Regions from separate parts of the Pedobacter terrestris genome, predicted to be linked through region 3. Evidence: riboswitches for the same ligand, from Rfam matches in the RefSeq annotation. Region 3 holds a riboswitch; each other region holds the start of a gene.

Region 1 (9,984 bases), 2.5 Mb from region 3:
CTTTTCGGCATGCGCTGGTAGCAAGTAGAAAAAAAAGAGAGGTTAGAAGGTAAATATTGTTTTTCATAGGTTAAATTTTCATGGATAACGTAAAACGAAGATTTCTTCCCGGCATTGGAAAATTGAGTACTACATCATAATCCTGATTGAACAGATTATTAATTTCTGCATTGATTTTATATTGATGATGATGGCCAAAAAGCCAATAAGCAGCCAGATCATGTGTATAATAAGGCTCTACATAATTTACCGGAATGTTGGCTTTCTGACTGTAGCGCGCACCTGTGTAAATGAAGCTGTAATTTGCGCCGTAGTTTTTATATGCAACGCCAGAAGTAAATGAACCACTGTGAACAGGGATATAGGGAATTTGATTTCTGTACGTAAAACCAGTTTTGGTTACATCAAGCGCTTTTTCATAGGTATAGGTTGCATTTGCATTCCATTCTACATTTCCAAATTTGTAAAGTAACTTGATATTGGTTTCCAAACCTTTGATAGAAACGGCATCGAGATTGACCATTGTCCACCTGAAAAGATTTAGCGTTGGAATGGCCATAATTTTATCCCGAACCTGGTTGTAATACACATCGGTTTGCACCGAAAAAAGTTTTAGATGATTTCGTGCTTTTGCCATCTGATAATTGATGCCAAGATCATACTGTTTGGTAAATTCTGGCCGTAGGTTCGTGTTGCCTATGAAAGTGTAATACAGATCATTAAAGGTTGGCATTCTGAAAATTGATTTATAAAATCCTTTAATTCTGATATTCGACGTTTGAAATGGTTGAAGCGAAAACATCGCAGCAGGCGTATACTCAGTTCTGTTGCCTGCAGAATTGTACATTTTAACCGTCTCGGCAATTCGGGTTGCCAAAATATTAGTCTGTAATTCCAGCCTTTTAATGTGGTATTTTCCGGCTGCGGCAATTAGCAAAGTATTGCGCGTGGGATAAGCGAAGTATTTGAGATTTGCATTTAAAGTCTGCCGGCTAAAATCTCCCGACAAAGAAAAATCCAGCGAATTGCTAAGATGGTAAACATTCGCCGCAGATAAATACCATTCCTGTTGTTTGTAGATATTATTCAAAACACCTTCATCAGAAACCATAGTTGGATCGGTGTAACGCGTATAGTCATTGGCGTATTTTGCATGTATTAAAATATTATATTGTTGCGCGGGATTGTTTTGATAGGTAGCTTGCAGAAAAGTATTGTCATCCCACTGCCGTTGATTGAAATCATACTTATTGGAAACAATTGCTCCGGGCACACCGCGCTCAGATTGATATTTATAGAATTTTACATCCCATTTACTGCTATCGGAAGTTTTTCCGTAAAAGCCCGCTTCTACCCGGTAAGCGATAATATCTGCATTGCTGCGCACCACAGTCGTATCATATGTTCCGTTTGTTCTCCTGAATTTATATTTGCCGTTGGCATTCAGAAACTCAACATTTAGAGAAGCTGCAAGATTTGGTTGAATCTGGTACGCATACAGTAATGCGGGATTAATTAACCCGAAAGCACCGGTTTTTATGCTTGCATTTAATATGTGTTTTGAAGCATTAAAAGTTGGAATTTTAGTTTTGATAAATAAAGAACTTGCAGAAGCAAAAGCCTTTGCAGGCTGTAGCAATTCGCCACGCTGACCACTGTACAAAGCAATTTCACCAACATTTGTTAGGGAATATTTGCCTAAATCAATTTGTCCGTTTTGTGCGTTTCCCAATTGCACACCATCATAAAAAACAGCGGTATGGTTACTGCCCATACTTCTCACATTGATGGTTTTTAAACCGCCAATGCCGCCGTAATCTTTTAATTGAACACCAGAAAAATACCGAACAGCATCTGCTACAGACAAAGTATTTAGGCGTTTAAGTTCATCGCCAGCCAATACCTGAACCGGAGTTGGAGAAAGATGCGCTTTACGTTTGCGGATTTCATTGATCTGAATTTCTTTTAAACTTGTAGAACGAGAGGTATCTGCCTGCGCATATAAAAGACAAGGCGCTGAAATGCCTCCCCAAAGAATGGAAAAAAGCAAAATAAGTAAACGCACGTTGCCATTGAGGGCAAAATGTCCTGTAATCATTTTTTTCTGGTGAGTTAATGACCCACAGCAGACAGATTATGAAAGAAATGAAAATACGAAATATAAAAAAGTACCTCACCCCTAGCTTCAATCCCCGAAAGCTATGAAATATGTGCTGGAGGCAGGTCTTCTGACTTACTCCCGGATTTCGCTACCTTCCCATTCTGATTAAAGAACAGTGGTTTTTTTGATTGGAAATCCGTTAAGGAGCTTACAGCTGCGGGACAGTTACAGATTTACACTGTATTCCCTTTTAATTCCGGATGTAAGCCGGAAACCAAAAGCGCTGCAAAAGTAGAAAAAATATATAGATCTCGTTATTAAAACATTTTATTGGTGAATTTTGACTCTGGATTTGTAATTGTAACTAAAACTTAGCCCGTCATCTCCATTAACACCCAACCCGTCATTTCGAACGCAGGGAGAGATTTAAAACAACTAATCATACAAAATAGATTTCTCTGCGTGAAAATTGCGTTCGAAATGACTATGCTTAGATAATTAAAACAATTTTCTGTTTTTATTATTTTTGTTGATATGAAAAACATCCTCAACATTGCTGCATCTGCTATGTTACTTGCTGCATGCACGCCCAATCCGAAAGAAAGCGCAGGTTCCAAAACAGATTCTGTTCATGTAAGCAGCACAACAGCAGACACCATTGCTAAGAATGCACTTACGGTTAAAATAGATATCGAGCCCAAAATTTCACTTGGTGACTCAATCATGATGAAGTTTACAGTAAATAATCCTTCGGAAACCGACAAAAAATTCTGTAAATGGCATACACCTTTTGAACCGCCCCTAAGCAAATATCTTGATATTGTAAATGACAAGGGAGAGGAAGTACAATATCTTGGTGCAATGGCAAAAAGAATTTCGCCGCCCCCAGCCAGTAGTTATATTAATATTAAAGCTGGAGAAGATTTAAGTGCAACAATTAACCTTGGCCATATCTATAAACTTGACAAGGCTGGAAAATATACGGTCAAATATAATTCGGAAGCAGTAAGCGGACTTCTGCCATTGGATTCCACAGTATTTGAAATTAAGTAATCCAAATTTAATGTTCTGATAAAGGGTTGTCAAATGTTGGCAGCCCTTTCGTTTTTCAATCTTAATCGTCAATTAATTTTTTTTGGCAATCTTTGCACAGAATTTTAACGGGCAAATGAAAAAGAGATTAAAGAGAAGCTTTAGAGTATCCAGATATATTTTTTACAAAGAAACACTTGTTGATAAAAATGAACATTTTTGGTCGTTTATTGGCGCATGTGTAGGCATTGGACTAATTGCCGGGATTCAAAGTCTGCATTATAGCCGGATGGAAAACATTTTTTTGATTGGTTCTTTTGGCGCATCTAGTGTGTTGATTTACGGTTCTATCCAAAGTCCGTTAGCACAACCTAGAAATCTAATTGGCGGACATGTAATATCTGCCATTGTTGGCGTTACGGTATTTAAAATTTTTCCGGATATTATCTGGATCACAGCTCCGCTGGCAGTATCTTTTTCTATCGTAGCCATGCAGTTGACCAAAACCATTCATCCTCCGGGTGGAGCAACAGCTTTGATTGCCGTATCCGGCGGGCCAAAAATTGCCGCACTTGGGTATGGGTATGTCTGGTCGCCAGTCTTGAGCGGCTGTTTAATTTTACTTATCGTTGCACTTATTTTTAACAATGTCACTTCTAAAAGAGCCTACCCAACCAACCATAAATTTACGCGTTTCATTCGCAAGGTTCTAATTCGTAATAAAAGAGCCTAACTGATCTTTAAAATTTGTTTAGCCAATGTAATGGCTTTTTCATCTCCGGTATGTTTATTTGGTTCATCAGACAATTTAATCACCTCAATCCATTCTTCATCTTTAGGCGAAGTTTGCGTCATTTTGATTACAATATTCATGGCCTCGGAGCCTACATCATTGGTGAGGTTTGTGCCAATACCAAAAGACATTCCAATTCTGCCTTTGCAATGATTTACAATATGCTCTACCTTTTCGTAATTTAAGGCATCAGAAAAAATAATGGTTTTACTCATCGGGTTTATACCCAATTTTTCATAATGCCCAATCACCTTATCGGCAAACTTCAGCGCATCGCCACTATCGTGGCGCACGCCATCAAACAATTTTGAAAACATTTTATCAAACTGTTTGAAAAAAACATCTGTAGTATATGTATCTGAAAGCGCAATGCCAAGATTGCCGCGATACACTTCCACCCAATGTTGGAGCCCCATTGCGTTAGACATTTTAAAACCATAGGTTGCAGCATGAAACATAAACCATTCATGCGCATGTGTGCCAATAGGTTTGGTTTGATATAACATCGCCATATGCACATTGCTGGTTCCGATAAAACTACCATCACCGTATTTTTTCAATGATTCTAAAACCAAACGATGTACATCATAAGAATGCCTTCTTCTGGTACCAAACTCGGCAACAGTGATGCCCAATCTGCGGTAATTCTCAATTTTTATCCGTGTTTTATCAATTACTTCCTGATCTGTTATTCGGTCTAAACCTTTTAACACGTAAAACAATTCACTAATTAGCGACATAATGGGTACTTCCCATAAAATTGTTCGATACCACAATCCTTCTATATGTACTTCTAATTGATCGCCTTGTTGCGTGATGGTAATTTCTTTAGGATTATAGGTATAACCTTCTAAAAAATCGAGGTAAACCGGATCGAGATACGGACAGTTAACCTGCAGAAAGTGCTTCTCTTCTTTAGTCAGCTTCAATTCTGCCATTCGGTTAACAGCTTCTCGCAAAGCACGGTCAAATCCTTGCGGGAAACTATGCTGGCCCCTATTGATAAATTTATAACGTGCCTTTGCCCAAGGAAAAAGTTTTACCACACCTTGCTGCATGGTAAATTTGTAAAAATCGTTATCAAGTATGGAAAGATGTTGCACTCGAGGCTTAGATGTCATTTTATATGTCTTTGCTTTAAAAGGCCAAATCTTCAATTTTGTTTTGAGAAAGCACTAATCATTCAGTAAACTTTCTTTTGCCAATTGTAATTTTCCGGCTTCTTCCTCACCAAGTACCGGAAATTTTAAGTTTAAACTGCGGAGTTTATCTTCAATTATTTCACTTATGGCCAAACGCGCAAACCATTTTTTATCTGCGGGTATAATGTGCCACGGAGAATCTGCTGTACTGGTTTCATTTATTGCGTCTTCATACGCGGTCATATATTTATCCCAAAGTAAACGTTCGCTAATATCATCAGAAGAGAATTTCCAATTTTTTGTCGGGTCTTCAATCCGATCCAGAAAACGTTGTTTTTGCTCAGCTTTGCTTACGTTAAGGAAAAATTTGAGTAATACGATTCCATTTGCTGCCAGGTGCGATTCAAAATTACGGATGCTTTCATACCGCTGTTTCCAGAAATTTTTGTTTATTTTTTTTACATCCGCAAAGCCCGGAATGTTCTCATTCAAGATATATTCGGGATGTACTTTACACACTAATACATTTTCATAATGTGATCGGTTGTGAATGCCAATTCGCCCACGTTCTGGCAAAGCGCGGTTGTGGCGCCAAAGAAAATCATGTTTATATTCTTCAGAAGTTGGTGTTTTAAAACTGAATACCTGGCAACCTTGAGGATTTAAACCGCTCATAACGTGTTCAATTGCGCTGTCTTTTCCGGCGGCATCCATTGCCTGGAAAACAATTAGAAGCGAGTGTGTAGCAGATGCGTATAACTTTTCCTGATGTTGGCTCACTTCAATTTTCGATTTAACAAGGGCATCTTTTGCCTTTTCTTTCGTGTAGCCGCCAGTAAAATCTGTCTTTGCTTTTTGAAGTGAAAATTTTTTATTTCCGTGTACAATCAGGTCTTTAAATTCGTTTTTCATAGCTGTAAATCCTTTCAGAATGTTCAAAACATCCATTTAATAAATATAGAAACAAAAAATAAGTAAATTAAATCCGTTAATTTGCATGTTGAGTTTTTTATATTTAGCCCTCAGCATTTAACCCCCATCATCAACCTAAACAATATGTTTAAAGAGATAAAAAACAAATACTTACGTTATACTTCAATTGTTGTTTTTTCTATAATTATTTTCTTTTGTGCGCTTCAACTGAATTTTCTTTGGCTTTTTGGCTACTCGCCAAGTTATAGGGATATTAAAGCGCCTACTTTACGCGTAGGTTCTGAACTCTACACTGCAGATGGCAAACTCATTGGCCGTTACTACAAAGAAAACAGAACACCCGTAAATTACAACGAAATTTCGCCCAGTGTGATTAATGCTTTGGTGGCAACCGAAGATGTTCGTTTTTACAAACATATCGGTATAGATTTTCAGGCATTGGGAAGAGCGGTGATTGGTTTAGGAAAAGACGGTGGAGCAAGTACGATTACGCAACAGTTGGCCAAAAATATGTACCGTACGCGCTACAATAAGTCTTCTGGCTTTTTATCTAAAATTCCGGTGGTGCGTAGAATTATCCCTAAACTTAAAGAATGGATGACGGCGGTAAAGCTGGAATCTAATTATTCTAAGAATGATATTATTACGATGTACCTAAACACGGTTTCTTTCGGAAATAATGCCTACGGAATCAAAACTGCCAGCCGTATTTATTTCGATAAAGAAACCAAAGAGCTTTCTACTACAGAATCGGCACTTTTGGTGGGTATGTTGAAAGGTACAACGTTATATAGTCCAACTAAAAATCCACAACGTGCACTTGATCGCCGTAATGTGGTGTTGAGCCAAATGAACAAGTACAACTTTCTAAGTAAAGATAGTTTACTTGCGCTGAGCAAAACGCCAATTAAACTGAAAGAAGGAAAAATGGAAGACGGCAGCGACGGCGATTCTTACCTCCGCTCTGCGGTATCTAAAATATTGGAAAAATGGTGTACCGATAACGGATATGACTTATATGAAGATGGCTTAAAAATTTATACTACAATTGATTCCAGACTGCAGAAATATGCAGAAGAAGCCGTTCAGGATGAAATGCGGATTTTGCAACGCCGCTTTTACAGTGTTTGGGGAAACGAAGATCCGTGGTACGATTCCGAAAAGCAAAAAGTTAATTATCCGGATCGCGCAAAGCGAAACCTTCCAATTTATGCATTGTTACAGAAAAAATTTCCAAATCAGCCAGATTCAGTTGAAGCGTATTTCAACAGAAAAAAAAGAATGACCATTTTCAGCTATAAAGGCGATCGCGACACGCTTTTCTCTACAATGGATTCTATCCGTTATTATGGGAAAATCATGAATACAGGGATGATGACTATGGAACCCGCAAGCGGAAAAATTAAAGTTTGGGTTGGAGGTATTGACCACAAGTTTTTTAAATATGACCACGTAAACCAGGCGAAACGCCAGGCAGGATCTACGTTTAAACCTTTCGCATACCTAACAGCGTTAGAACAAGGAAAAAACCCATGTGATAAATATACCGACAAACCGGTGAGAATCGAATATCAGGATAAAGGCGAAACAAAATATTGGGAACCAAAAAATGCAGACTACAATGTAACTTATAGAGAAATGAGTTTACGTTGGGCAATGGCAAAATCTGTTAATACAATTACTGCTCAGGTAACTGAAGATGTTGGCTGGGATAACGTGGTCAAATATGCGCATGAATGCGGAATTGATAGCCATCTGGAATCCGTTCCATCGGTAAGTTTAGGTTCTAATGATGTTACAGTTTATGAAATGGTAAAAGCCTACAGCACATTTTTAAACAAAGGAATTAAAACCGATCCAATTTTGGTTGAAAAAATTACCGATTTGGACGATAATCTGATCGAAGATTTTAAACCAAAAACAAAACGCGCGTTAAGTGAAGAGATTGCATGGCTAATGTTATATATGTTCCGGGGAGGCATGGAAGAACCTGGAGGAACCTCACAAGCGCTTTGGGAATGGCCAAATCTATTCAAAAAGAACAACCAAATTGGTGGAAAAACCGGTACATCTTCTGATTATGTAGATGCCTGGTATATGGGAATTACTAAAGATCTGGTAACTGGTGTTTGGGTAGGTTGCGATGAAAGAACTGCACATTTCAAAAATGGAGAACAAGGTGAAGGCTCTAGAACCGCACTTCCAATTTTTGCGAAATTTATGGAAAAGGTTTATCTAGATCCATCTTCAGGTTATACATACGGCCAGTTTCCTAAAGCTACGGTTCCAATTACCAGAACCATCAACTGCCCTAGTCCGCGCATTGTAATTGATACTACTGCAACGGATACAACTGTTGTAGATTCTACAGATTTTGCAATTCCAGAACCCGCAGAAACAAATGAAACACCGGCAGCAGTTGCACCAGAAGTTAAGAAAGAGGAAAAGAAAACCGATCCAACGCAAAACCAACCGGCAACAACAACACCTTTAACCAAAAAAGAAGAACGGGAATTGCGTAGAAAACAAAGACAAGAAGAACGAGAACGCAAGAAAAACGGCCAGAATTAAAACTGCCTTTTCAGGATAAAAACGAGAATTTTTTATCCTGAAAAAATTGTTAAAACTCTTTATTCCCAGCAAAGTATCGTTATTTTTATCTGATTTTAGATGCCCCGGCATCGTGTATAACTACAGCCAAACCAACAATATGAAAAAACTTTCTACCTCATTTAAGTTTTGTATTTCTACGGCATTATTTCTTTCCATCGCGTTTACGGCAAGTGCACAATATTTTGGGCAGAATAAGGTGCGGTATAAAAAACTGGATTTTCAAGTGCTCCAGACACCGCATTTTGAAATCTACTACTATCTGAAAAATGAAAAATTGTTAAAGAAATTTTCTCAAGATGCAGAAACCTGGTATAAAATGCATCAGGAAGTTTTCAGAGATACATTTTTGAAGAAAAACCCGATTATCCTCTACAACAATCATCCTGATTTCCAGCAAACTACAGCCTTACAAGGGCAAATTGGAATTGGAACCGGCGGTGTTACCGAAGCACTGAAAAACCGAGTAATAATGCCGGTGATGGAATTAAATAGTCAAACCAGGCACGTTTTAGGTCACGAGTTGGTTCACGCTTTTCAGTACCATGTCTTACTCGAAAAAGACTCAGTAAACCTCGAAAATGTCGGAAACACCCCCTTATGGATGGTAGAAGGTATGGCAGAATATCTTTCTATTGGAAAAAAAGACGCATTTACTTCTATGTGGATGCGCGATGCCATGCTGAACAGGGACATTCCATCATTAAAAGACTTAACAAATTCCAATAAATATTTCCCGTACCGTTATGGTCAGGCTTTCTGGACCTATATTGGTTCGCAATATGGCGACACAACCATTGTACCTCTATTTAAAAACACAGCAAAATATGGTTATGAAAACGCCATCCGCTATACTTTTGGATATGACGACCGCACGTTATCCGGTTTATGGAAAAATGCGATAGACGAACACTACAAGCCCATGCTTAAAGCCGATAGCTCGCAGATCAAAATTACCGGCACAAAAATTATTGACAATAAAAATGCTGGTAATATGAACGTTGCGCCGGCTTTAAGTCCGGATGGAAAATATTTGGCTTTTATGTCTGAAAAGGATCTTTTCGGGATTGATCTATTTCTTGCTGATGCAAAAACCGGCAGAATTATCCGAAAATTAAGCAGTCAGATTTCTAACGGACATATAGACGATTTTAATTTTATAGAATCTGCCGGAGCCTGGTCGCCAGATGGAAAACAATTCGCTTTTAGCATTTTTAGTCAGGGCAAAAACCAACTCATGATTATTAATGTGGCCAATGGCGCTACAGCATTGCAAACGGCGATGGATCGCGTGCAGCAATTCGGAAACTTAACTTGGTCTCCAAATGGAAAAGACATTGCTTTCTCCGGAATGGTAGAAGGCCAAAGCGATT
Region 2 (9,984 bases), 2.5 Mb from region 3:
TATTGCGTTGCAGACCTACTTAATGACGCAGAAGTGATTACACGTCTAAAAATCAACAATCGCTTTATTCTCCACATTCAACCGCTTTCCTCATCAAATTTAATAGTTTTGGAAGCAGAAATTATGTTCGTAGCCCTAAGCATTACAAAATTTAAACCCGCCACTATACCATTTGGTTTTTTAGGCATGGCCGTTCTACGTTTACCTTTATGGCTAAACAAAAAATGTGTGTTCTGGAAACTAATGGGGAACGGAAAGGACGCGCAAGTCGATTTATCACCAGATTATAAACACTGGACTATCCTTACTACCTGGGAGAATGAAGCAGATTTTCGCGCATTTGAGCAGCATTCATCTGTAATGAAATGGTTCAGATTTTTTGGAACAGAGGAATTTACCATCTTACTTAAACCTTTATCTTCACATGGTTTATGGTCAGGAATACAACCTTTTAAACCTGATGAAGTAAAAAAAACCTCTACAGAAAGAATTGCAGTAATTACGCGCGCATCAATTCGTTTTAATAAATTAAAGGAGTTTAGAGAAAATATAAAGCAGGCTGCAGAAGCGATGAGAAATGCAGAAGGCTTCATTCTTTCTGCCGGAATGGGCGAAAATCCTTTTCTAGATCAAGCTACTTTTTCGATTTGGGAGAACAGCCAGTTCATGAAGGATTACGCTTACAAGAGCGCAGATCACGCTAACGTAATCAAGCTTACACGAACACGCAATTGGTACAAGGAAGAATTGTTTGCGCGGTTTGAAATTATAGAATGCAAGGGCAGTCTAAACGGACAATCTTTAACAAATTAAATTTAGACACATGAGAATAATTGCAGAGCTTCCACACCCGGAATGTAAAATCACTATCTTTTCAATGAACCAAAAATTCATCGTAAAATTTGAGCAAGGAACATTTGAACAAAGCTACAAACTTGCCGAATTAGATTTGAGTGGCGGAGGCGTAAATGATGTTTTTGAAATTCTTGACGAAGCGTTTATACAAACCGTAATCGTCCGTTTTAAAGAAATGCGGACAGATTTCACCGCAGCATATAATCGCCATCAATACTAAACAAAAACATACATAACTAACTGATATACAGATAATTTTATAATCATTCAGAATTTAATTTTGTATTTCAATGTAGTAAAATTCAAATTAATCATGTGTATCTGTTTCCAAAGTTTAATTAGGAAACATCAACTAACTGTGAACTAATAAATTAAATAGCATAACAGTATTTAATTTGGATGTTCAATTTCACCAAATTATCGGGAAGTTTTATAAAATTGGCTGTAAAAAATTCGATTCTCGATTGGAGAGCAATCCCGATAAAAAAGACCTTCAAAGAGCAACAGTTAAAGTATTTTTGTATGTAACCTAAATCAAACTGCAAAATAAAATCCGGATCGTTATACCAATCCGGATTTTATTTTGCTTCTATTATCACCCTACCCCAATTTCCTGGTTTCAGAAATATTTTCTTTTAAACAACAGAAGTATCGTGGACAACAACTTTAGTCCAGTTGTGCGAAAAATCTTTAATCGCTTTCAAATGAATTGGATCGTCTTGATAAGCGTTGTGATCTTCTATATTGTCAAAAATGATGGTTAGTGAATAGGTAAATGAATTGTCTGTTACCGGCCGCGAAGGTGTTTTTGCCGACAAACCGTAGTGTAGCGATTTTATTGTAGAAATAGATTTAAGACTTTCAAAAAATTCTGCAAAGGCAATAATTTCGGTATCATTCAATTCTGGTTTAAGCCAAAACATCACGAAATGTTGTAGCTGCCCTTTGGTTACAATTTGGCTCATAGTTTTTTCTTAAATATAGAAAATCTAAACACAAAAAAAGCGGCTATGTTTCCATAACCGCTCATTTTATTTTTAAGTCTTAGTTTTGAACGCGACCAGACTTTTTATCTTCGCCTCTACCAATAAGGTAACCGCCGCCTGCACCAACTAAACCGCCAATTACTGCGCCACGGCCTTTTTTCTTGTCGATGATTGCACCACCAACTGCGCCGGCAGCACCGCCAATAACTGCACCTTTAGCAGCATCACTCCAACCTTTTTTCTTAGCTGTAGCCTGCGTACCGCCATAAGATGCCGAACTGCTTCCAGAACCTGATCCAGAACCAGAACTTGATCTGGCTGAACGTGCGCCTTCTGCTCTTGCTGCCGCCAACTCTTGCTCTCTTGCTGCTTCTGCTTTAGCTGTTTCCACTTTTTGGAAACTATCCAAACGCAGACTATCTTTTAAGGCTTTTATAGCCATCTGTTTCTCTGTTTCCTGCTGCTTTAATGCAGCTTCCTCTTTTGCCTTGTTGTTACAAGCAAACATTACTGAACTTAATGCGATTACAACAAATATCTTTTTCATAGCTTCTTTTTTTAGTTAGTGAATCTGATTAGACTTATAACACACAACTGAATGGATTCTATTTAGGGATGTGATATGAGTTTATTCGACTAACAAAGAAAAAATGATGCCAAAATGTTTTAAGCAATTGATTTAAGGCAGCAAATCGGTATACCAAAACCCATAAGAATATTTTTCTTCAACTTTGTTGTCCTCTTTTTTAGGCATTTCATATACCCGGTGCACTTGCTCGCCAATGGTAAAATTTATTGATTGGTGAAAAATCGGCCCTTCGAAAGCAAAAGTATGAAACTCTCCTTTTTCCCCACAAACATCAATATGCTTAGGAAAGTTATCAATCAATTTTTCATCCAATACTTTACCGCAAAAAAAATGTAATTCTTCCTGGGCGCATACAATTATTGTTTTATAACCCAGGGAAAGAAAAGCTTGAATAATCGATTTGGTATCTTTCTGCCATAAAGGAAAAATTGCCTGAAGGCCAACTTCTGCGAGTTTCTCCTCACGGTATTTTTTTAAATCTTCCAAAAAAATATCACCAAAAATAGAATGTGTTATCCCTTCTGCTTTCAACATGAAAAGATGATCACGCATTATTTCATTATATGTTTCCATATCTGGCATTTCTGGCAAATGGATTTCATACAAAGGAATACCAATACTTTCTGCTTGCTTTACAAGCAATTCATAGCGAACGCCGTGCATAGAAATGCGGTTGTATTGAGCACTTATCGTGGTTAACAAATAACGAATTTTTATTTCAGGATCTTGCAATGCATAATGCAGAGCCAGAGTACTGTCTTTGCCCCCGCTCCAATTGAAGACGCAAATTTTCTTACTTCGCATTCAGCAAAATCTTTCGAAGATCTGTAATACCGTTCACTGCACTTTTCTGAATCAAGTGCGTGTTCTTATACCGCTTGACATCTGGTGTTATCGGATCGATAATGTATTTGGTGACGCTAGATTGCACGTAACTGATTAATCCCGCAGCGGGATAAACGGCAAGTGAGGTACCAATTAAAACAAAGAGTTCAGCTTTGCTGCAAATAAGTGCCGCCGGTTCTATCATCGGCACAGCCTCGCCAAACCAAACTACATGTGGCCGCAGTTGCGAGCCTAATGCGCAGCACTCACCCATTAAAATATCATCGCCGGGCAAATCATACACCAGCTCTGGTCTGGCACTGGATTGCGATTTGGTTATGATGCCGTGTAAATGTGTAACCCTGGTAGAACCTGCACGTTCGTGTAAATCATCAATATTTTGCGTAATAATGTCAATGTCGAAATGTTCTTCAAGTTCGGCGAGGCCGATGTGTGCCGCATTGGGTTTTGCCGCTCTTACTTGTTTACGCCTTTCATTGTAAAACTGCTGTACCAATTCCGGATTTTCTTCCCACGCCTCAGGTGTGGCCACATCATACACGTTATACCCTTCCCAAAGTCCGTCTGCATCTCTAAATGTGCGCAATCCGCTTTCTGCACTAATACCCGCGCCGGTAAGTATTACCAGTTTTTTTCGCTCGCCCATAAGTCTGTTTATTTTACTGCTACTGTTTTTACGGCACTAAAGTTTACAAATCTTGATGCCAATGCGGGTGTTGCCTTAAAAATTTCTGGATGAAACATGCAAGCTAAAGATTCTATACCTTCTACCAGCGTACCGATGCTTGGTTGTGTAAACATATCAAAATCGGCAATGTACACTTGTTGGTTTTTAACAGCGGTTAAGTTTTGCCATTCTTTCTTTTCCAACAAGATATTCATTTCTTCTATACTGCGCTTCACATCAAAACCACAGGGTGCCACAACAAGAACTTCCGGATCGTAACGTACAATTTTTTCCCAAGGCGTTACAATAGAATCGCCGGCAGGATTGGAAAGCATATCTACACCGCCTGCCGCAGCAATTTGGTAAGGTATCCAATGTCCACAATTATACACTGGCTCAATCCATTCCATCAGCATTGCGCGTTTTAAAGGTGCACGGTTTTCACGGAGTATATCCAGGATATGATCGGTACGCCGCTGCAATTTTGCCAGATAAGTAAGTGCAACTTCTTCTTTGCCTAAAGCTTTGGCAATGGTAATGGCGCACTCAAAAACATCTTTTAAATTATTGGGCGATAGCGGTACGAGTTTCGGCTGTTTGCTCAGTTTCATTACCGCGGTTTCTGTACAAACGGTATCGATATTACAAACCTCACAGATGTCTTGTGTAAATACAATATCAGGAAGAATACCTTCCAGCAATTCATCATCAACCCAATACAAACTTTTTCCTTGTGCTTTTGAAGCAGAGAAAATCCGGTCAATCTCTATGCTTGTATAATTTTTACCTTCCAGAATGCAACGCACAATTTTCGGTAAATCTGCGGCTTCTTTAGGACACTCAAATGTAACACCGTACAGGTATTGTTGCAGGCCCATATCGTAAATCATTTTGGTTGCCGCTGGCAAAAAAGATACTGCTTTCATCCTCAATATTACAAAAAAATCCCCTTTTGAACCAAATCAAAAGGGGATATAAATTATCTTAAAACATTAAGTTCTATGCGTTCTGCGTTCTGAAATTTAAAACCGGATATTTTGTTTTTAATACTTCGAAAGCACCAAAAAGCAATGCATCATAAATTAACGTTCCTTCTAAAAACCGTACTTCAAACGGAATAGCAACGGTCAAACATTTGATATAACCGGATAAATCTTGCGTGAATAATGGATTATGATACCAAGAACCGATATCGCTTACAATCCAGTGAATCAATACAACGGCTAAGGTTGATAACAATAGATTTGCAACATTTACTTTTTTCAAAATTACTTTGCCGGCCAAAACCATCAAAATAATCGCTAAATACGTCCACAATTCTTGCACCATCGCCATATCTACATATTGTTTGTAAATGGTGGAATATAAAACTACATCGCTAAGCAGCAAACTTAAAACGGGAAAAGCGAAAGCTTTAAGGTTATCTTTAAAATAAGCGCTACCAAATAGTGCAACCGCACCAATAGACGAGAAATTCGCAAACTGTAAAGCTTCTGAGTTGAAGGTGACCAATAAGCGGAAAGCAGTAATTGCCAAAATCATCAGCAATAGCGCCAGGTTGCGTGGATTGTATTTTAAATCGGACATATTCTAAATCTTAGTTTAACTTTGGCCGCGCTAAACCCGACCAAAGCATTTCATGCAAAGTTATATTTTTCTTATCGGATATTAAAACTTACACCCGCATTAAAGTTGAAGCCCATAGTACTGTAACCGATAAACTCATTGTATTTTTCGTTTAGAATATTTTTCGCGTCGAAGAAAATACGTACGTTTTTGTTAAACAAAGCATATTCTGCATAAGCACTTACCAGTTTGTACGAAGGCAACTCTTCTACTGCATACGTAGCGAAGTTGGTATCGAAACGTTTTCCGAAATAACGGTAGTTTGCACTTACGTATAAATTTTTAGTGGCTTGTACACCAGCATTTACGCCAACCGTATTTTTTGGTCTGCGGATTAAATAATCTACCGTACCGCTTGTACCTTCAACATATGCATAATATGCATTAAAGTTAAATATGCCCAATTTCATTGAAGGTTCAATTTCAAAACCTTTATCGTTTTGTGTTGCCTGATTGATGTATCCGGTAGCGCCATAAATAATTGCATCTTTCAAATCGCGTTTAAAGGCAACCAATCTCAAGCCAAATTTATCTTCAGCAACATTGAAGTTTACGCCAGCTTCGTAATTCTGAGATTTTTCTGGTGTTAAGTTTAAGTTTGCACCGTATTGGCCAAATAACATGCTCAACGTAGGAATTTTGAAACCCGTAGAAACCGTTCCGAACAATTTAACGCCTTTAACAATGTTTATACTTGGTGTAATGGTATAGGTATAATTATCTCCATATTGATCGTGTTTATTGTAACGGCCGCCAACTTCTAAGTTGAAGATGCTTAAATCGTGTAAAAATACTGAACCATAAGCGGCAAAAATATTGGTTTTCGGTGCATCACTTCCGCTAAGCAGTTTTAAACCGCGGTTGTCAATTCCCAATAATAAATCTAGTTTATTGTTGATTTTCTGGTTGTAAAATAAATCTACCACACTTAATTTTCCCTGACTTGAATAGTTAGACGGGAAACCCATATAACTTGATTCTGTATCATTAGAGGTTGTTTCGTAGCTGTAATTCAAGGTAATCTTTCCGGTGTTAAATTTATAAATAGAATTTACACCACCACTAAACTGCTTTAAAAGCGAGTGATTGGTTGGCAAACCATCCGTAAAAGCATCTTCATCAATTTTATAATCGCCGTAAAAATATCTTAAAAAGGGATTTACAGAGAAATGTTTATCCAATTCAATTCCGAAGTTTGCGTTTACACCGTCGGTTTTAAAACCATCTTTATCGTATATAGCATTACTTCCGGCAGGAACAGCAGCTTCAGAGATTCCGTCTGTTTTGTTGTGTGTGTAATTGATGTTGTAAGTGAAACCCTCTACAGCACCATTAAGGCCAATTGTTCCCTTATAACTCTCGTAACTACCAGCGCTGGCTACACCATAAATGGTATTGCCTTTTGGTCCGCCTTTTTTGGTGATGATGTTGATGACACCTGCAACGGCATCAGAACCATAAATGGTAGATTGGCCACCACGTAAAATCTCGATACGATCAATCTGGTCAATAGAAAACAAGCGCAAATCAAATGCGCCGCCATTTCCTGAAGGATCATTTTGTACAATACCATCAATTAAAACTACGGTATACGCGCTGGCTGCACCACGAAAGAATACCGATTTATTTTGACCTGGATTGCCTGTTGCGCCTGAAACAACAATACCCGCTTGCTCGTTTAATAATTCTGGTAGCGATTTACCATGACTGCGGTCTAACGTTTCACGACTAATAATACTGACTACTTTACCGGTTTGCGATTGCTTTTGATCGTTTTTGGTTGCCGAAATTACAACATCCTGTAGTTGCAATGTGTCTTGTTGGGCATTAGCCAGCTGGCTAAGCGTTAATTGCGCAAGTCCCAGACCAGCAGCAATTAAAATACTTTTTTTGTTCATTTGATTGTGAGTTTACCCACAGCAAACAGCATAGAAAAAGGAAATGAAAATACGAAAACGTCAGTACTCCACTCCTAGCTTCAATCCCCGAAAGCTATGAAATATAGGCTAAAGGCAGGTCTTCTGACTTACTCCAGATTTTTCGGTCTTCCCATTCTTTTTGAACAGTGACCACCGGGATGAAAAATCCTAATAGAGCTTACAGCTGCGGGACAGTTACAGAATTACACTGTATTCCCTTTTAATTCCGGATGTGCCGGAAACCAAAAGCGCCGCAAAGGTAATAAAAAAAGCCTGCTTTGATGAAAAGCAGACCTTTTTAACATTTGAGAGATATAATTTAATAAAAAACAGGAATTGCCGGAAAATGGTAACCGTCGTAAGCGATTGTATTTTTTAAAGTTGCATCTGCAGGGTTGTAAAAATACAAGTGATTAATGGCATAGTTTGCGCCATAACCAGATTGAACTGCTGTAACTACAACTTGATTTAAGTGGCCATCAAAACCGATTCCCTTGCCATAAAACATTTGCTTTTCTGGCAAGGTTGCAAATGGAGTTGCTACAGAAGTTGTTGTACCATCGTATTTATAAATATCGGTTCCACCGCCAAAACTTCCGGTTTTTAACAAATAAACGGTGTTGTCTTTTGTAGATGCAGCTATAGAACCTGCGTGCCACGCACCCCAATTTGCATAGGTGTTAAAACTTAAAGCAACGCTATCTTTAGCCAAGGTTTGCGGATCTGTTTGATATAAATACTTGCCAGCAGCATACCAGACTTTACCATTTGGAGTTTGCGCAAAACCAACTGTAAGGCCTTTAATTTTACGGTTCAGGCTATAATCTGCAAGGTTGTAAACCAATAAACCATCTGTAGCACTATGCATAAAAATGTAATTCCCGGCTTTTATCATATCGCCAACTTGTCCATCGGCACCAACCAATTTTGCATAAGCAGTCATATTTTTCAGATTCACCAAATAAACGCCGCTATTGCTGCTCAATAAACCGGTGTTCTCATCAATCCCTAAAAAGGCGCGCCAATCGTTCCCGCCTTTAGCCGCAATTCTTGCTTTCTCTACCATTGTTTTCGCATTTAAAACCACTACTGGTCCGCCAACTTTACTTACCAGGTATAAGTTTTCTTTAAATATGGTGGCAAATTGTAAAGTAGAGCTTGTGGGATTAAGGTCTTTAGTAGGGTTTTCGCGTTTAAAAACGCTATCGGTAAGTTTTCCGGTGGTGTAATTAAAAAAGTTTACCTCGCCAGTACCGTGGCCAAACCAACCTTCATTCACAATAAAAAAGCCATTTTCATATTTCGCCGAAGATACAGGATCAATAATCGGATCGGTGTTGATGTCTTCTTTCTTACATGACGCTGCAAAAATGATTACTAAGGTAAGCGCAAAGAAATTTTTAATGTTGATGTGTTTCATACTATTATTTATGTGTTTATTATTTGATATTCAAGTCTGCTGCGCCCTTTACCTCGGTTGATATTTCGCCTAAAAGCGTATTTCCCTTTTCACGCTGCGCGGTGTATACTTTCACAAAGTCGATGGTTTTCAGATTTACTTTTGCGCCATTTTTATCCACAGCCCAATCTATATCGAAACTGTTGTACCCTTTGGTTGCATAATCATCTCCGGTAGAATAACTATCCGTGTAACCCCAGGCAAAAGGATTATTGGTATAAATGCTGCCAACTTGTCCCCAGGTAGAAGGCAAAAGCGTGCCTTTAAAAGTTAACGTTTCTTGGTTTGGTGCGAATTCCGGATAGTAATTGTGCTTGTGAAAAGCGTTGATATCATAACTTCCAGAATTGCCCAAATTGTCTTTCCATTGCGCATTTGCATATCCTTTGGGGTTTGTATATGTAATTTCGTAGTTTTTTATAGTTGCCGGATTGTCATATTCGCTACCTGCAAGCTCAAACCATTCATCATCTGGCAAACCGTTTCCGTTTACATCCTGACTAACCAAAACAATTCCGGGTTCAGACCAGGCGAAATTTCCGCCAATAGGGTTTCCATAAATGGCAAGATCATTTCCAGAATTATTTGCCACAGAGTGATCAAACCCAAAAACAATATAGCCACCAAAACCACCTAAACTAATTAAACCCGTGTTGCTAACGTTGCCAATAATTTTTTGAGCGCCAGCCAGATTTCCTAAACTTTCGTTAATGAATTGTCCGGGCGCGGGCAAATAGTCAAATACTTTAGTGATAAATTTGCTGCTTCCAGCTGTTTGTTCAACTACAGGAACCGGTACGGTAACCGTATATTTGTGTGTGCTGCTTCCCACACTGTTTGTGGCTTTATATTCGATAACGTAAGTTCCAGCGGTTAAAGCCGTAAAATCGTAAGTATTGGTTTGGCTAACTACTTTTCCATCAAGCTTCCATTCGTGCTGAAAAGTTTTGCCATTACCTGCAGAAACGCTGAAACTCGTTTTTACATTTACTTGTGCGGTTACAGCATTGCCAGTTACAGCGTATTTAACATCTGGA
Region 3 (9,984 bases):
ACATCAATTTCATTTTTAAAAGGCAATTGTTCTATTGCTTTCTCAAAATGGCTTTTACCAATATAACAAAAAGGACACATTACGTCCGACCAGATTTCTACTTTCATACCGCAAAATTATGCTGAAAAACCGGCCAGATGGTAAGCTAAAAGTAAAGTTAACGCCAGACAATGGCAACATTGCCAGGCGTTAACATCAGAATAATTTTCCGGCCAGCTGTATTTATTGTTTGTATAACTGGTTAAACAATAACTTAAATGTTCCATGCGTTTGTGCCCTGAAGGTAATTTCAGGCCCGAAAGCATACAGTGTTCCTTTGCCAATCTGAGATTGAAAACTGGTTATGCCATCTTTTAGATAGGCTTGACCCCATGCCCAGCCACTGCGAAGTGCCGTATTAGAATTAAACCACATAAGCGGTTCAATTTTGTACGCTGATGATGAAGATGTGTCGATTCTAAAAACCGGACTTTCATCAAAGTAAACATCTGTAAATTTATCTAAACCCCAGTTCGCAGCTTTCGCCTGATCAATTTCTGTCTGCAGAACACTTCCTGGGATATAGTATTTTTCATCCGGAAGTTTAGTTTCCTTTCCACCAATGTTTTCTACTATTGCATTTTTAACCGGCAATCCCAATTGATAGGCAAGATTTGTACTGCTGCCCATCGTCACAATGCGGCCGCCATCTTCCATAAATTTTTTAAGCTGAGGGATAGAATTTTCGGAAGTAATTCTGCCAATACGATTTTTATATTCTTCGGGAACATCTTCCGGTTTAGGGCCAAAATTGCGCATACTACTATTTGCACCAACAGCCGGAATTGCTCCGCCAACAAAAACAATTACGTCGTATTTGGATTTCAGGTTTCCGGCATCAATATCTTTTGCGTAAACCAGTTCTACCGCATAATGGTATTGTTCCATCATCCACCTAATCCATCCAGAAGGCATAGAACCTCCATAAACATCCCAAAGAGCAATCCTGGCTTTTGACACTTTAGCTTTATTTTTTGGTTCATTTCCAGCTGTCGATTTTACATTCGCTTTTTGCAAAACCCCAATTGCTTTAGCCGAACTTTTTACATAAAAATTTCCATTGGATAAATCTCTCTCTACCGCGATATCTGCATTCAAAAGATCGTTCACCGCGGTAAAAGAATCATTTTGCTTTGCGCTAAGAATAAATCCTTTCCCTTTCGCAACGGTATTTTCAGGGGATAGCAATACACCGGTTTCCAAAATTTTGAATGGCCCGGAAAAATCATTTAGTATACGATCAAATTTCACATTCATCAGATAAGCTAGAGTCCAACCAGCAGCATCATAAGGCGCAATCGGTGGCCCGCCTGGATATTTGAAATCATTCGGGTGATCTTGTGGTTCAAACATATCAAGAACGTGTGGCCTGAAAGCCTGATTGGTTTTCACGATATAACTTCCGGCAGGATATTTTTTCCCTTCTACAGTAAAATCTGCAGTTGCTTTCTGAACAACAATTCCGGTTTTAATGAGCGCATTTAAGAACTTAATTGCCGTATTAAAATCTGGCTGATTTGCCGAAAGAATATATCCGCGTGCATCGCGGTTTGCCGGGTTATTCATTACCGTATCAAAAGCTTTCATGCTAAAAGAACGGCGGCCGCTAAAATCTGCATTTTTAGGTTCGGCTTTATCTGCAGCCGTTATTGCATCTATTTTTTTAGGAGAGAAAGACCAATTGTCCTTTTGCCCTCTTTCTATAGAATTTTTGCCCATCTGATAAATGTTGTACAGCAGCTCGTCTCGATAACGTTGTGCATAACCCAATACAGCATAATTAAGCGAAACAGAATAATCTATAGAGTTTTTAAAATACCATTTGCGGGGCGTAACAGGGTTTGGTGTATCGCCACTTGGCAGCAAACGAGAAGGTACCAAAGGAATTTCTGATGGTGTCGGACTGCCGATAATTTCTGTAAGTAAACCCACCATATTGTGAAAATAGGTGGTTGTACGCAAACCGCCATTGTACCAGGTAGAATAAACAGAACCGCCGCGTTGCGTATAACCCGGCTTGTGTTCTACATTCATTCTATTGTGCATAGCGGCACCAACGGCGTCAAGACTGGTTAAAATAGTCGGATCAAAAACATAGTTGAAAGGATCTCTGTACGGAGGACCTGCAACGACAGTTCCCGCGGGCCCCGTTTGATGGTGATTATACATAATCTGCGGAATCCACTCTACAAACAACTGTCGCCCGATATTTTGCGTTTCTTTGAGGTTAAGCATAAAAAAGTCCCGGTTGTTGTCGTGTCCGGCATATTTCTCATATAGGCGAGGCAAACCAGACAAGCTTCTTTTTTTAGGGTCTTTCTCTCTCATATACCAATTGCTCACCAGCTCTTGTCCATCAGGATTTGCATGTGTAAATAAGATGATTACGTTATCCAAAATCCGCATGGTTTCGGGATCGGTTTTAGATGCAAATTGATACGCCGTTTCGATCAATTGATGTGCGCCAACTGTTTCCGTTGCATGTAAACCGCCGTCAATCCAAACCACCGCTTTACCTTCTTGCGCCAACTTTTTTGCGTCTTCGTCGCTAAGTTGGGCTTGGGCCAATTTTTGCGAAATTTGCTTATAGCGCTCGAGATTTTCGATATTTTTTGGGGAAGAAACAACCAACATATATTGGGTTCTGCCTTCTTCAGTTTTACCGATATCGACTAATTTGACACGTTTAGACGTTTGCGCCAATTTTTTAAAATAAGCTTCGGTTTGTGTATACGTAGCCAGCTGGTAATCGTCTCCAATATTAAAACCAAAATGGGATTTTGGATCGGGCACTTCCTGCGCAAAAGTTTGTGCGCTTGCTGCCACTAAAAAGACCAGTAAGAGCTTTTTAAAGTAGTTTTTGATCATAGTTTGGGTTTGTTGATACTCAAATATACTGTAGAAAAATTTTTATAAACGGCTTGCGCTAAATTTGTTACTTTAAATTTTTGGAACAGTAAGATGCATTAAAAACGATATTTCCTGAAATCCTGCGCCCGAATGTCTACATTTGCCTTTGATGTAAGTTCTTAACTTTATTTTTCATCAACCAGTATAGGTTCCCGATGCGGATCGGGATTAAAAGGGAATCGTGTGAAAATCACGAGCTGTCGCGCAACTGTAAATCTTGTCCATCAGGACAACGATCTTATCAAAATGCCACTGTTTCAAAACATCGGAATGGGAAGGCGATAAGATTGGAGATAAGTCAGGAGACCTGCCATTATTGAATTGACGATGCTTTCGCGGTATGAAGCAATTGGTCAGGTCTGATAGGTACAGGATAAATTAAATTTATTCAATTTCTGCGCCCATTTTTTGGTGTGCTGTTGCCTTCTGCTTTCCAATTTTTTCTGCCCAGGCAATATAGAAAAGAACTTTTAACGATTTATTTACTTAATCTTTAAAAGCAATGCAAACGCAAAACTTAGGCTACCCGCGCATTGGTAGTCACCGCGAACTGAAGAAAATCTGCGAAAATTATTGGGCAGAAAAAACCGGATTGAAAAACGTACTTCAGGTAGGAAAAAACATTCGCCACGAAAATTGGCAATTACAGAAAGATGCCGGAATTGATGTTATTCCGTCTAACGATTTCTCCTTTTATGATCACGTACTTGATCATTCTTTGATGTTTGGCGCCATCCCGAAAAGGTATAACGAAGTAATTCTGAAAAAGGGAAATGCAGAGCTTGATCTGTACTTTGCTATGGCGCGCGGCTATCAAAAAGATGGTTTGGATGTAGTTGCAATGGAAATGACCAAATGGTTTGATACCAATTACCACTACATTGTTCCGGAATTTTACAAAGACCAGCCTTTTAAACTATTTTCGACAAAAATTATCGACGAGTTTTATGAAGCCAAACAATTGGGCATTATCACTAAACCAGTGTTAATCGGCCCTGTTTCTTACCTTTTGCTTGGCAAAGAAAAAGAAGCTGGCTTTGAACGGATTGATTTAATTCAAAATCTCCTTCCGGTATATCTCGAAATTCTTACCCGCCTTAAAGCACTTGATGTGCAATATATTCAGTTTGATGAGCCTTTCCTAACGCTAGATTTATCGGAGAAAGCGAAAGCCGCACTTCAATATGTATATGCAGAAATCAGAAAAGCTTTTCCGAAACTAAAAATCGTTTTGGCTACATATTTCGAAAACCTGGGCGAAAATACAGGTTTGGCAACAGCTTTACCGATAGATGTTTTACATGTAGATTTGGTTCGCGGAGCAGATCAGTTAACTACAGTAATCCAATCTTTGCAACCTGAACAGACACTTTCTCTCGGACTTGTGGACGGCCGCAACATTTGGAAAAATGATTTCGAAAAATCGTTAGCCGTGATCGAAACAGCAACAAAACAACTCGGCACAGAACGCGTCTGGATTTCGCCTTCCTGTTCATTAATCCACTCGCCAGTAGACCTCGAAAATGAAACAAACGAACAGAATCTTAATGCAGAGATAAAGCAGTGGTTGGCTTTTGCCAAGCAAAAAATTGAAGAAACTGTAATCTTAAGAAAATTAATCAGCAAAGAAAGCCCTGCATCTACCACGCAGCAATTTGAAGAGAACAAGCTTGCAATTGCAAATAGAAGAGATGCTAAAGTCATCCATAATCCAACGGTAAAGGCACGTACAGCAGCATTAACAGATAAAGATGCACAAAGATTTAGCGCCTTTCCATCGCGTAAAATTACACAGCAAAACCTGTCATTACCCAATTATGCAACTACGACAATTGGATCTTTTCCGCAAACGACAGAAGTTAGAAGCTGGCGTGCTAAATTTAAAAATGGAACCTACACCCTTGAAGAATACAATAGCTTAATTGCAGAAGAAACAGCAAAGGCTGTTAAATGGCAGGAAGAAATTGGTTTAGATGTTTTGGTACATGGCGAATTTGAACGGAATGACATGGTTGAATACTTTGGCGAGCAATTGGAAGGTTTTGCCTTTTCTAAAAACGGATGGGTACAAAGTTATGGTTCAAGGTGTGTTAAACCGCCAATTATTTTCGGCGATGTTTCCAGACCAAAACCAATGACGCTAAAATGGACAAGCTACGCACAATCGCTTACCACAAAATACATGAAGGGCATGTTAACCGGTCCGGTAACCATTTTGCAATGGTCTTTTGTGCGGAATGACCAACCTCGTTCAGAAACCTGCAAACAGATTGCTTTGGCCATCAGAGATGAAGTGTGTGATCTGGAAAATGCCGGAATTAAAATTATACAGATTGATGAACCTGCCATTAGAGAGGGTTTGCCTTTGCGTAAAAGTAAATGGCAGGAATACTTAAATTGGGCAGTAAATGCATTTAAAATTTCGGCAAGCGGCGTTAAAGATGGTACTCAAATCCATACACATATGTGTTATTCTGAGTTTAACGATATTATTGAGAATATTGCGGATATGGATGCCGATGTAATTACAATTGAAACATCACGCTCACAAATGGAATTATTGGATGCCTTCGCCGACTTTAAATACCCAAATGAAATTGGCCCTGGTGTTTACGATATTCATTCGCCGCGCGTACCCAAAAAAGAAGAAATGCTACAGTTGCTGCAGAAAGCAAAATCGGTTATTCCTGGCGAACAACTGTGGGTAAATCCGGATTGTGGTTTGAAAACGCGCGGCTGGGACGAAACCAGAAAAGCATTGATAGAAATGGTTGAGGCAGCAAAAGAAATGCGCAAAACAGAAGCTGTTTTGGCTAATTAAACCCGCTAATTATGTGAAAAATTGGCAATTAGCCTATGTTTTACACAACTAAGTTATAGCTTTGGCAACATTCGGCAATTTACCGGATGTTGCCAAAATTTATTCAAAAACATGACGTTAGAAGAAAGAATCCAGAACTCTAAAACCAGTATATTCAAAGCTGTTTTCCCAAATACAACCAATCATTACGATACGCTTTTTGGTGGTACTGCCATGCATTTGATGGATGAAGTGGCTTTTATTACTGCAACACGTTTTAGCAGGCAAATTATGGTTACTGTAAGCAGTGACCGCATCGACTTTAAAAAACCAATTCCGGCGGGTACAATTGTAGAATTAATCGGTAAGGTAATCCATGTTGGAAACACGAGTTTAAAAGTGAACGTAGAAATTTACATCGAACAAATGTATACCGAAGGACGAGAACTTGCCGTACATGGCGATTTTACTTTTGTGGCTATTGATGAGCAAAAGAAACCGGTACAGGTAATTAAATAATCGTACAAAATTTTGCAGAAATCTTGTAATTTTCTTTTGCCTGCTGTAGTTAAGTTTGAAAAAAAGCAAAATGGAAAAGAAGCACAGTGAACAAGATTTTATAGCAATTGCCAAACAATTGTGTTGCCCTGAAGGCGAACACGGCATTAAAACCGGCGAGATGATGAATGTCAATAATATCGGAATGACGCATTCCGCAATTGATGATCTCAACCTTCAAAATGGAGAAAAGGTATTGGAAATTGGACATGGAAATGCTGGTCATTTGGCTGCTCTTTTCCAAAAATCACCTGGTGTTACCTTTTTTGGAATTGATATTTCTGAAACGATTGTTGACGAGGCAAAAAAGATAAATCAGCAATTTACAGCAATGGGAAAGGCTCAGTTTATCTGCTCAAATGGAACAAATATTCCTTATCAAGATGCTTTTTTTGATAAAATATTTACCGTAAATACGATCTATTTCTGGCCTGATCCAGTTTCGTACTTAAAAGAAATAAATCGCGTGTTAAAGCCTTCTGGCTCCATGAGTATTTGTTTTGCAGATAAATCTTTCATGGAAACACTTCCCTTTACGCCTTACGGATTTAAACTGTATGATGTGAAGGAGTTGCAACCAATTCTTGAAAAATCTGGTTTTATAATCAGTCACATTACAGAAAAAACAGAGCAGATTAAAAGTAATGCGGGTTTCGATGTAGAAAGAAAATACTTTGTGGTTTCGCTCAGCAAGAAGCGATAAATTTTAATACAATATCAAATATAAGTACGCATATACAACCGGCGCTGCAAGCAATAACCCATCAAAACGATCCAGTAAACCGCCATGTCCTGGCAACAAGCCGCCACTGTCTTTGGTATCTAAACTTCGTTTCAGCATCGATTCAATCAAATCTCCAAGTGTACCAAAAGAAGAGATCAAAATGGCCATTCCGGCCCAAACCAAGGGAATTTTTTCTGTAAAGAAAAAAGATAAAGCAATGGCTGCAACCACGCTGGTAAACATCCCTCCCAAAAAACCTTCCCAACTTTTTTTAGGCGAGTGGCGTTCAAATAACTTCCGTTTTCCAAACTTCATTCCAAATAGATAAGCGCCGGTATCGTTTGCCCAAAGCATCAGCATAAAAGACAAAGGATAATGAAAACTGTAGTGGTTCCAGTTTTCTATGAAACCCAATGCATGGAAAAAACAGAATGGTACCGTTACATAGATGAAACCAACAAAAGTGTAAGAAATATTGGCAAATGGAATTTTGTTCTTTTTATACAGCTCTGATATAAATACCGAGAAAATTAACGGAATACATAAAAGCAAGTACTTGGTATCATAACGTAGGTAATGCAGACCTGCAGCCATTAAAAAAATTAATGCGCCGGCAATCAAACCAATATTTCTATGCGGCCGGATGCCGGAAGTTTTTACAAGTTTATAGAACTCAAATAAACTGAGTATACTCAATACAAGGTAAAATATCGAAAATGTATAGCTACCCAAAAGAATGGACGCAAGCATTACGATGGTAAAAAAAAAGGCTGTTATGGCTCTGGTTTTCATTTGTTGGGGATTAAAAAAGAATTGTATTGAAGCATTTTCTATTCAATCTCATTTTGAACGATGTATTCAATGGCCTGGTTAAAATCATCTTTATTTACCAATACATTGATTTCTCCAATATTATAAGCAGAAACTTGTTTATTGATTACTACCGCCGGAATCCCAGCTTCTGTTAGTCCTTGTTTCAACACTTCTGCAGCGAATGTATCGCTTGTGGTATATACTTTAATCCAATTTTCGCTCACGCTGTATAGTCTGTTTAAAAAATCCGAACAAAGCTAGGGTTATTATTGCACTAATTAAATAGCCGTACCACGGAAAGCCAACGGGTTCGTCTACTTTATCTAATGGAAGATTGTTTTTTTGCATATAAAAGGCCACACATACCGCGTAACCATTATTTAAAAAGTGGCCAAACATGGCGTACCATAAACTTCCGCTGTAATAATATAAGTAGCCGAAACCAGCGCCAAGAAGCATCCGGGGGATAAAACCATAAAACTGCATGTGTATGGCACTAAAAATAATTGCCGATAGCCAAATGGATGCATGCGGGTTGCCATACATTCTGTGCAAAGTGCGTTGTACACCGCCACGAAACAAAAGTTCTTCTCCTATAGCTGGCAGCAGCGCGATTACAACCAGATTAACAACAAAATCGAAATTGTTCCTTACCGTAATGAGTTTAATTGTTGCCTGTGCAGCAGATTCTTCTAATTGTTTCATCCAGGCTTCAATGCCACTCAAAGCGCTGGGCAAGCTCATTTTCTGATTGAGCAACGTTACCCATTCCATAAATGGCAAACTGGCAAACAGAATTAAAAATACGAGCAACAAAGGCAAAACGGTCACTTTTTTAAACCTGTAGAAAGAGGTTAATTTTATTTTTTCTGTAAGCGCCAGTAATATCGCCGGCGCGGCCATCATACCAACAGAAGAACTAAATGCCTGCAAAATTTTGAAGCCATCAATACTGGAATCGGTAATCTGGCTGGAGAGAATCTGTAGTACAACATCTTTCCCATAAAAGATAAAAACAATGCCTCCAGCCAATGTGGTAAAAACCAATGTTCCTAAAATTGCGTAAGCAATAAGTAAAAGTAGTTGTAAGAAGGGGTTGATTTCCTCTTTACTAGCGTTTGGAAAATTCATTATTTGTACCTTTGCCTGAGTTTTAAGTATTTCAATATAGAAAAAAATGTCTGTAAAGATAGGAAATATAGATTTAGGAGAATTCCCTTTATTGCTTGCCCCGATGGAAGATGTGAGCGATCCGCCTTTCCGCTTTGTGTGCAAACAAAATGGAGCGGATATGATGTATACAGAATTTATTTCTTCGGAAGGGTTGATCCGAGATGCGGCAAAAAGCCGGGCAAAACTGGATATTTTTGAATATGAAAGACCTATTGGAATACAGATCTTTGGTGGAGATATTGAACACATGCGTGAAGCATCTGAAATTGCTTCTGCCGCCGGCCCAGATTTAGTAGACATCAATTATGGTTGCCCGGTAAAAAATGTGGTGTGCAAAGGTGCCGGCTCTAGTCTTTTACAAGACATAGATAAAATGGTGAAAATGACTGATGCCGTTGTTAAAGCATCGCACCTTCCGGTTACAGTAAAAACGCGCCTGGGCTGGGATGACAATACCAAAAATGTATATGAAGTTGCAGAACGCCTCCAAGATGTGGGTATACAAGCCTTAACCATTCATGGAAGAACCCGTGCGCAGTTGTATAAAGGCGAAGCCGATTGGACACTGATCCGCGAAATTAAACGAAACCCAAGAATAAAAATTCCAATTTTTGGAAACGGAGATGTGGACAGTCCGGCGAAAGCTGCAGACTGGCGCTTAGAATATGAAATTGATGGAATCATGATCGGCCGTGCCGCAATTGGTTACCCTTGGATTTTTAGAGAAGTAAAACATTTCTTTAAAACCGGCGAACGTTTGGCCGGCCCAACAATTGAAGAACGTATTGATGTTTGCAGAACACACCTGGAAAAATCAATCGAATGGAAAGGCCCGAAAACGGGAATTTTTGAAATGAGGCGTCACTATGCCAATTACTTTAAAGGATTGCCAGACTTTAAATCATACCGAATGAAACTGGTGGCAGAGCCTGATATTAATAACATTTACAGCATTTTAGACGAAGTG

Evidence for each region. Region 3 has a riboswitch for cobalamin ahead of metE (5-methyltetrahydropteroyltriglutamate--homocysteine S-methyltransferase). Riboswitches for the same ligand answer to the same signal wherever they lie in the genome.
Region 1: linked by a shared signal. The riboswitch ahead of ACJVDH_RS09180 (TonB-dependent receptor plug domain-containing protein) and the one ahead of metE (5-methyltetrahydropteroyltriglutamate--homocysteine S-methyltransferase) in region 3 are both predicted to bind cobalamin.
Region 2: linked by a shared signal. The riboswitch ahead of ACJVDH_RS09200 (TonB-dependent receptor plug domain-containing protein) and the one ahead of metE (5-methyltetrahydropteroyltriglutamate--homocysteine S-methyltransferase) in region 3 are both predicted to bind cobalamin.

What each region holds. Positions count from the first base shown of each region.
Region 1 covers NZ_CP180264.1:2,112,131-2,122,114, reverse strand. Annotated here, with positions in the region: gene ACJVDH_RS09185 (DUF5074 domain-containing protein) at 1-67, opposite strand, end outside; gene ACJVDH_RS09180 (TonB-dependent receptor plug domain-containing protein) at 71-2,098, opposite strand; cobalamin riboswitch at 2,202-2,395, opposite strand; gene ACJVDH_RS09175 (protease) at 2,636-3,154, shown strand; gene ACJVDH_RS09170 (HPP family protein) at 3,270-3,866, shown strand; gene pncB (nicotinate phosphoribosyltransferase) at 3,863-5,047, opposite strand; gene ACJVDH_RS09160 (polyphosphate kinase 2 family protein) at 5,102-5,980, opposite strand; gene ACJVDH_RS09155 (transglycosylase domain-containing protein) at 6,125-8,572, shown strand; gene ACJVDH_RS09150 (peptidase MA family metallohydrolase) at 8,712-9,984, shown strand, end outside.
Region 2 covers NZ_CP180264.1:2,123,250-2,133,233, reverse strand. Annotated here, with positions in the region: gene ACJVDH_RS09240 (DUF3291 domain-containing protein) at 109-813, shown strand; gene ACJVDH_RS09235 (hypothetical protein) at 824-1,075, shown strand; gene ACJVDH_RS09230 (Dabb family protein) at 1,491-1,820, opposite strand; gene ACJVDH_RS09225 (YMGG-like glycine zipper-containing protein) at 1,900-2,388, opposite strand; gene ACJVDH_RS09220 (diphthine--ammonia ligase) at 2,521-3,234, opposite strand; gene ACJVDH_RS09215 (SIR2 family NAD-dependent protein deacylase) at 3,224-3,922, opposite strand; gene ACJVDH_RS09210 (ABC transporter substrate-binding protein) at 3,931-4,869, opposite strand; gene ACJVDH_RS09205 (DUF6580 family putative transport protein) at 4,943-5,530, opposite strand; gene ACJVDH_RS09200 (TonB-dependent receptor plug domain-containing protein) at 5,602-7,467, opposite strand; cobalamin riboswitch at 7,564-7,750, opposite strand; gene ACJVDH_RS09195 (DUF5074 domain-containing protein) at 7,808-8,908, opposite strand; gene ACJVDH_RS09190 (PKD domain-containing protein) at 8,928-9,984, opposite strand, start outside.
Region 3 covers NZ_CP180264.1:4,713,349-4,723,332, forward strand. Annotated here, with positions in the region: gene ACJVDH_RS20230 (DsbA family oxidoreductase) at 1-107, opposite strand, end outside; gene ACJVDH_RS20235 (M14 family metallopeptidase) at 223-2,907, opposite strand; cobalamin riboswitch at 3,079-3,278, shown strand; gene metE (5-methyltetrahydropteroyltriglutamate--homocysteine S-methyltransferase) at 3,452-5,770, shown strand; gene ACJVDH_RS20245 (acyl-CoA thioesterase) at 5,882-6,268, shown strand; gene ACJVDH_RS20250 (class I SAM-dependent methyltransferase) at 6,339-7,010, shown strand; gene ACJVDH_RS20255 (phosphatidate cytidylyltransferase) at 7,014-7,823, opposite strand; gene ACJVDH_RS20260 (putative signal transducing protein) at 7,862-8,068, opposite strand; gene ACJVDH_RS20265 (lysostaphin resistance A-like protein) at 8,049-8,975, opposite strand; gene dusB (tRNA dihydrouridine synthase DusB) at 9,022-9,984, shown strand, end outside.